Glaciimonas sp. PCH181: one gene and its partner. The protein of the gene in region 1 binds, or shares a complex with, the protein of each later gene. Links are inferred from orthologs where the notes say so. Each region holds a gene or a part of one and is shown on either strand. Other genes may lie near its edges.

Region 1 (3,057 bases):
TAACCGGGCAATACGGCTAACGGCAAACCGATGCTTAAATAACAAAGAAAAGTAAAAAATGAAGTGGAGAGAATATGAAAAGTAACTTCGCTCTGCGAGAGAGGCTGAATATTCGGCTTTAACGCGGATGGCGCAACGCTTTTGGAGCGAGCTTCTTCGGACATGATAGGTAAGGTAGCAACGTGATGTATTGATGAATGAACCGATAGCGCGCAAAGCTGATCAGTATTGAATGATGCCGGGGGCCTGTTGGCCATAATGCAGTGCATTATTTTACGCTTTAGCCGGAATCATTGCTTGCCATAATCGGAACGGCGCTTCGGCGGCATATAATGGCAGGATGCAAAATCTCCTTCAGAACCTCAATCCAGAACAACTCGCCGCAGTAACTTTGCCCGCACAACCCGCCTTGATTCTCGCTGGCGCCGGATCGGGCAAGACACGCGTATTGATTACCCGCATCGCATGGCTTATTCAAACCGGGCAGGTTTCACCGTCCGGCGTGCTGGCTGTAACATTTACCAACAAGGCCGCCAAGGAACTGATGGTACGGTTGTCTGCGATGTTGCCGATTAATACACGCGGGATGTGGATCGGGACTTTTCACGGACTCTGCAATCGCCTGCTGCGCGCCCACCATAAGGATGCGGGTCTGATTTCGACATTTCAGATTCTGGATTCGCAAGATCAGCTATCGGCGATCAAGCGCCTGCTCAAGTCGTTGAATATCGATGACGAGAAATATCCACCGCGCAATTTAATGTACTTCATCAATGGCGCGAAAGATCAGGGTTTGCGCGCCAACGAGGTCGAAGCCAACGATGATTACAACCGTAAATTTGTCGAGTTGTATGCGTTGTACGATCAGCAATGTCAGCGCGAAGGCGTGGTCGATTTTGCCGAGCTGTTATTGCGCACCTATGAATTAATGGTGCGGAACCAGCCCTTGCGTGAGCATTATCAAGCCCGTTTTAAACACATTCTGGTGGATGAGTTTCAGGACACTAATGACCTGCAATACAAATGGCTGAAATTGATGGCCGGACAGGGCGGTGCTGTTTTTGCCGTGGGCGATGACGATCAAAGCATCTATGCATTTCGTGGTGCCAATGTTGGCAACATGAGCACTTTCGAGCGTGAATTCCAAGTCCAGAATTTAATCAAGCTGGAACAAAATTATCGCTCGCATGGCCATATTCTGGATTCTGCAAATACGCTGATCGCCAACAATAACAAGCGTCTGGGTAAAAATTTACGCACGGATGCAGGTCATGGTGAGCCGGTACGAATTTACGAATCGACCAGCGATTTACTTGAAGCGCAGTGGATCATCGAAGAAGCAAAAAGCCTGATTAATGAGGGCGCGACGCGTAGCGAAATCGCGATTTTGTATCGGTCGAATGCGCAATCGCGGGTGATCGAGCATGCGTTATTTTCTGCCGGAATTCCTTATCGTGTGTACGGCGGCCAACGCTATTTTGAGCGTGCCGAAGTGAAGCATGCCATCGCCTATTTGCAACTGATGGATAACCCGCATAACGACTCTGCATTCTTGCGCGTCGTGAATTTTCCGACGCGCGGGATCGGTGCGCGTTCGCTTGAACACTTGCAGGATGCCGCTAAGCAGCATGGCGTTTCGTTGTATGAGGCAGTGCGCTATGTCCCGGGAAAAGCTGGCACGTCGCTGAGCGGATTTCTTAATTTGATTGAGAGCGCACGTTTCGAGACGCAACAGTTACCGTTGCCAGAGATGGTGCAGATTATGCTCGATTTGAGCGGCTTGATTACCCATTATCGTAGTGAACGAGAAGGTGCGGATCGCATCGAAAATCTGGAGCAATTGGTGAATGCCGCGACGCTGTTCGTGGGCGAAGAAGGCTTCGGGCTAGACGCGCCTGCACTGCTCGGTCCTAAGGCGGATGTGCTTGCGGCGGCGTCAATCACGACGGCGGATGGCGTCGAAATTATTGATGCGGATGCGCAGTTGGCGCTCATCATGTCACCGTTATCGGCATTCTTGTCGCACGCCTCGCTTGAGGCCGGGGACAATCAAGCTAAAACCGGACAGGACGCTTTGCAATTGATGACGGTCCATTCATCGAAAGGTTTGGAGTTCGATGCGGTATTTATTACCGGTCTGGAAGAAGGTCTGTTTCCACATGAAAATTCGCAAAAAGAAGACGCTGGTGTTGAGGAAGAACGGCGTTTGATGTACGTCGCCATTACACGTGCCAAGCGGCGCTTGTACATGAGCTTTTCGCAAACACGGATGTTGCACGGGCAAACCCGTTACAACATGCGTTCGCGGTTTTTTGATGAGTTGCCGGAAGAATCACTGAAATGGCTTTCGCCAAAAATCGTGCCGCCGCAGCAACATAGCTGGTTCGCGCATCCGAAAGCGGCATGGGTCGATACCCCGCAAAGTGGTGCCAATAACATCGCCAACAAATTTGCTAAAAAGGATATCGGTTGGCGTATCGGCGAAAACGTCGCCCATCAAAAATTCGGTGAAGGCGTGATCGTGAATATCGAGGGTGGTGGCGACAATGCCCGAGCGCAGATCAATTTTGGTAAGCATGGAATGAAACTGCTGGATTTGACGATCGCTAAATTGGATAAGGTTTAACGCGGTTTGTTTTCGTAAAAATGTAGCACACGGCGCTGTGGATTCTTCTGCAATACAGCGCCGTTCTCCGATGATGGGCTAGACGCCTATCCATCTCTTCATGCCGTTAGCACACGAACCTAGGGAAATTCCTTAACTGTTGGCCGCATTGCGTGTTTCCTCTGAGGCACATGCTAGCATCGCCGCTTTTAATGCATTGCCACCAGGAAATAATGTGATAAATGTGAAAAAAATAGTGCCAACCACGTTGGTACTTGTCGTCGCTGGCTGCGCGGTCATTAGCACGCCACCACAAACTGTTGAAGCGCAGAATTCTCGTGCGCAGCAAATAAAAGCACAACAACAGATTGTTGTAGAAACCGCTGCAAAAACATTAAAACGCAAAATCGCCATCGGTCGTTTCTCTAACGAAACGCGGTACGGACGCACTT
Region 2 (3,067 bases), on another replicon or contig:
TGGATTGGACAGTAATTGCGCGCTTCTCTTTAATTACGGCGCTATCGGCACCAAATACGAGTTCTTGCACTGCTTTGTCGTACGCCGCCAGGCCGTCGATAGGCAGGTAAGTTCGTGGTGATAGCTTTTCTATCAATTGTGCTTCGGCTTTACGCACGCATTCTAGCAGCGGTACTTTACCATTGTCGTCGTAATAAACCCCAACGCCCAGATTGGTTTTGCTTGGGTTTTGATCGGAATTGAAGCCTTCGGTAACGCCAAGAATTGGATCGCGTGGCGCCATTTCGATGGCGGTGAAAAGGGAGGCAGGAAGAGGAGCGGTCATCGTGATAACATAAAAAGTTGGCTGCTAACCGTAGGTTTGCAGTCGGGTTGAATGCTGTGCCGGATCACTAATTTATCGCAAGTCGGCGCGGATTTACTGCTGCTTATTCTACCAAAGGTCGAGGCTCATGGCTGACATATCACACATTGCTGGCAAGATCGACGATGACAAAATTGTCACTTTCCCCAATTCCCCCTATAAACTTTTCCAGCCCTTTTTACCGGCGGGCGACCAGCCTGCGGCGATAGATAAGCTATCCGAGGGGATCGAAGACGGTCTGTTTTACCAGACTTTGCTTGGCGTTACCGGTTCTGGCAAGACTTACACGATGGCGAATGTGATCGCGCGGATGGGGCGACCAGCAATCATATTTGCGCCAAATAAGACGCTGGCGGCGCAGTTATATAGTGAATTTCGCGAATTTTTTCCACAAAATGCGGTGGAATATTTTGTAAGTTATTACGATTATTACCAGCCGGAAGCATATGTACCGCAACGGGACTTGTTCATCGAGAAAGATTCGTCGATTAATGAGCATATAGAGCAGATGCGCTTGTCGTGCACCAAGTCGTTGATGGAACGGCGCGATGTAGTGATTGTGGCAACGGTCTCCGCGATTTACGGTATCGGTAATCCGAACGAATATCACCAGATGATTTTGACGTTGCGTGCCAAGGATAAAGTGAGCCAGCGGGATGTGATTGCGCGCTTAATTCAGATGCAATATAGCCGCAATGAAATCGATTTCGGGCGGGGTACTTTCCGTGTGCGTGGGGATGCCATCGATGTGTTTCCGGCTGAACATGCTGAGTTGGCGCTGCGGATTGAAACCTTCGATGATGAAATTGAAAGTCTGCAATTATTTGATCCGTTGACGGGTCGGGTAAAACAAAAAATTCCCCGTTTTACGGTTTATCCCGGTTCGCATTATGTGACGCCGCGTGGCACCGTACTGCGCGCTATCGAGACTATTAAAGACGAGTTGCGTGATCGGCTGGAATTTTTCCGTAAAGAAAATAAGTTAATCGAAGAGCAGCGTATCGAACAGCGCACACGCTTTGATTTGGAGATGATGCAGGAGATTGGATTTACCAAAGGTATTGAAAACTACTCGCGACATTTGAGTGGTGCGAAAGCAGGCGAGCCGCCGCCGACATTGGTTGATTATTTGCCGAAAGACGCATTGATGTTTCTCGATGAGTCGCATGTTTTGATCGGCCAGCTTAATGGTATGTATAACGGCGATCGCGCCCGGAAAACCAATCTGGTGGATTACGGCTTTCGCTTACCGTCAGCGCTGGATAATCGGCCGCTGCGGTTCGACGAATTTGAGGGCAAGATGCGGCAAACAGTTTTTGTTTCAGCGACTCCGGCTGACTACGAAAATCAGCATGCCGATCAAGTGGTGGAGCAGGTGGTGCGCCCGACGGGTCTGGTCGATCCGCTGATTGAGGTGCGTCCGGCATTGAGTCAGGTTGATGATCTGATGTCTGAGGCGAATGCCCGGATCAAGAAAAATGAACGCGTATTGGTTACTACGCTGACTAAGCGCATGGCGGAGCAGCTGACGGACTTTCTGAGTGATAACGGGATTAAGGTGCGCTACCTGCATAGCGATATCGAAACGGTCGAGCGCGTCGAAATTATTCGCGATCTGCGGCTCGGCACTTTCGATGTGCTGGTGGGGATTAACTTGTTGCGCGAAGGCTTGGATATTCCTGAGGTGTCGCTGGTGGCGATTTTGGATGCCGATAAAGAGGGCTTTTTGCGTTCTGAAAGAAGCCTCATTCAAACCATAGGCCGCGCCGCCCGTAACCTTAATGGTAAGGCGATTTTGTACGCAGATCGCATGACCGATTCGATGCGGCGTGCAATTGATGAGACCGAGCGTCGTCGCGCTAAACAGATTGCCTTTAATCTTTTAAATGGCATTACGCCTGTTGGTATCCGCAAGGAAATTAGGGAGTTGATCGATGGCGTGTACAGCGCCCAAGGTGCGCGTGAAGAGTTGCATGCCGCGCAAGATCGGGTGAAGTATGAGTCGATGAGCGAAAAGCAGGTTAGCAAGGAAATTAAGCGCCTTGAGAAGCTCATGGGCGATCATGCGAAGAATCTGGAGTTTGAAAAAGCGGCTCAGGTGCGTGATCAAATGCATCAATTGAAGCAGCAATTATTCGGCGCGCCGGGCGTGGATAATGTGGTGCCATAGTTCATAATATTTAATTGAATGATCATTCAAATATAGGGGTGAAGTAATGAATTTTATGGCGTTTAAAATTTATTTTTATAACTCATTTTTTAACTTACTGTTTTAATTTATGACTGATTTACGCACTAAACTTATCCCTATTGAAATTCGTCGCGCTTTAGATGTCGCACATTCTTCCTGGCAGCCAATTTTGCTGGAGGGCTTACATGCAATGGCGGTAGCGCATCAAACTTATTTGCCGGAATTGGTTGCTTCTGACTACTTGCCAACGGAAGGCCGTTTGTTTGCTGCCTTTGCCTTGCCTATCGATGCGGTGAAATATGTGCTGGTCGGTGAGGGGCCTTATCCGCGTGCGGCGAGTGCGACGGGCGTTTGTTTTATGGATGGTGCGGTAGGTGGATTGTGGTCGGCGGCAGGGCTTTCAAAGCAGGTTAATCGAGCAACCTCGCTACGCAATTTCATGAAAATGTTATTGGTCGCAGACGGGCAGTTGGCGATCGAGAAAACCACTGGCGATGCGATGGGGGAGGTCG

Evidence for each region. The genes of interacting proteins can lie anywhere in the genome.
Region 2: the proteins of C7W93_RS12895 (region 1) and uvrB are in contact, whole or in part, in a crystal structure (PDB 7EGT), measured with the Thermus thermophilus proteins. The link is inferred for Glaciimonas sp. PCH181 from one-to-one orthologs. Residues at the interface, in WP_096412145.1 of Thermus thermophilus: His654, Arg656, Phe657, Gln666, Asp668, Glu669, Lys680, Arg681, Leu682, Ser683, Lys685, Tyr686, Ala687; in WP_096411307.1 of Thermus thermophilus: Glu23, Leu25, Arg26, Asp27, Gly28, Glu29, Arg30, Phe31, Arg55, Glu326, Asp327, Phe328, Glu379, Ser382, Gln383, His398, Gly400, Arg401.

What each region holds. Positions count from the first base shown.
Region 1 is NZ_PYFP01000001.1:2,826,015-2,829,071, reverse strand. The notes cover bases 1-2,983. They hold C7W93_RS12895 (UvrD-helicase domain-containing protein), read left to right. Parts: upstream 1-340; coding sequence 341-2,626; downstream 2,627-2,983. Other genes in these bases: C7W93_RS12890 (CsgG/HfaB family protein), read left to right, coding at 2,850-2,983; C7W93_RS12900 (MFS transporter), read right to left, coding at 1-164. Also shown: more of C7W93_RS12890, read left to right, coding at 2,984-3,057. UniProt on the Escherichia coli protein: A helicase with DNA-dependent ATPase activity. Unwinds DNA duplexes with 3'-5' polarity. Translocates on single-stranded DNA with 3'-5' polarity. Initiates unwinding more efficiently from a nicked substrate than double-stranded DNA.
Region 2 is NZ_PYFP01000003.1:171,969-175,035, reverse strand. Bases 1-2,993 are described here. They hold uvrB (excinuclease ABC subunit UvrB), read left to right. Parts: upstream 1-452; coding sequence 453-2,534; downstream 2,535-2,993. Other genes in these bases: C7W93_RS21495 (uracil-DNA glycosylase), read left to right, coding at 2,644-2,993; C7W93_RS21505 (amino acid aminotransferase), read right to left, coding at 1-325. Also shown: more of C7W93_RS21495, read left to right, coding at 2,994-3,067. UniProt on the Escherichia coli protein: The UvrABC repair system catalyzes the recognition and processing of DNA lesions. A damage recognition complex composed of 2 UvrA and 2 UvrB subunits scans DNA for abnormalities.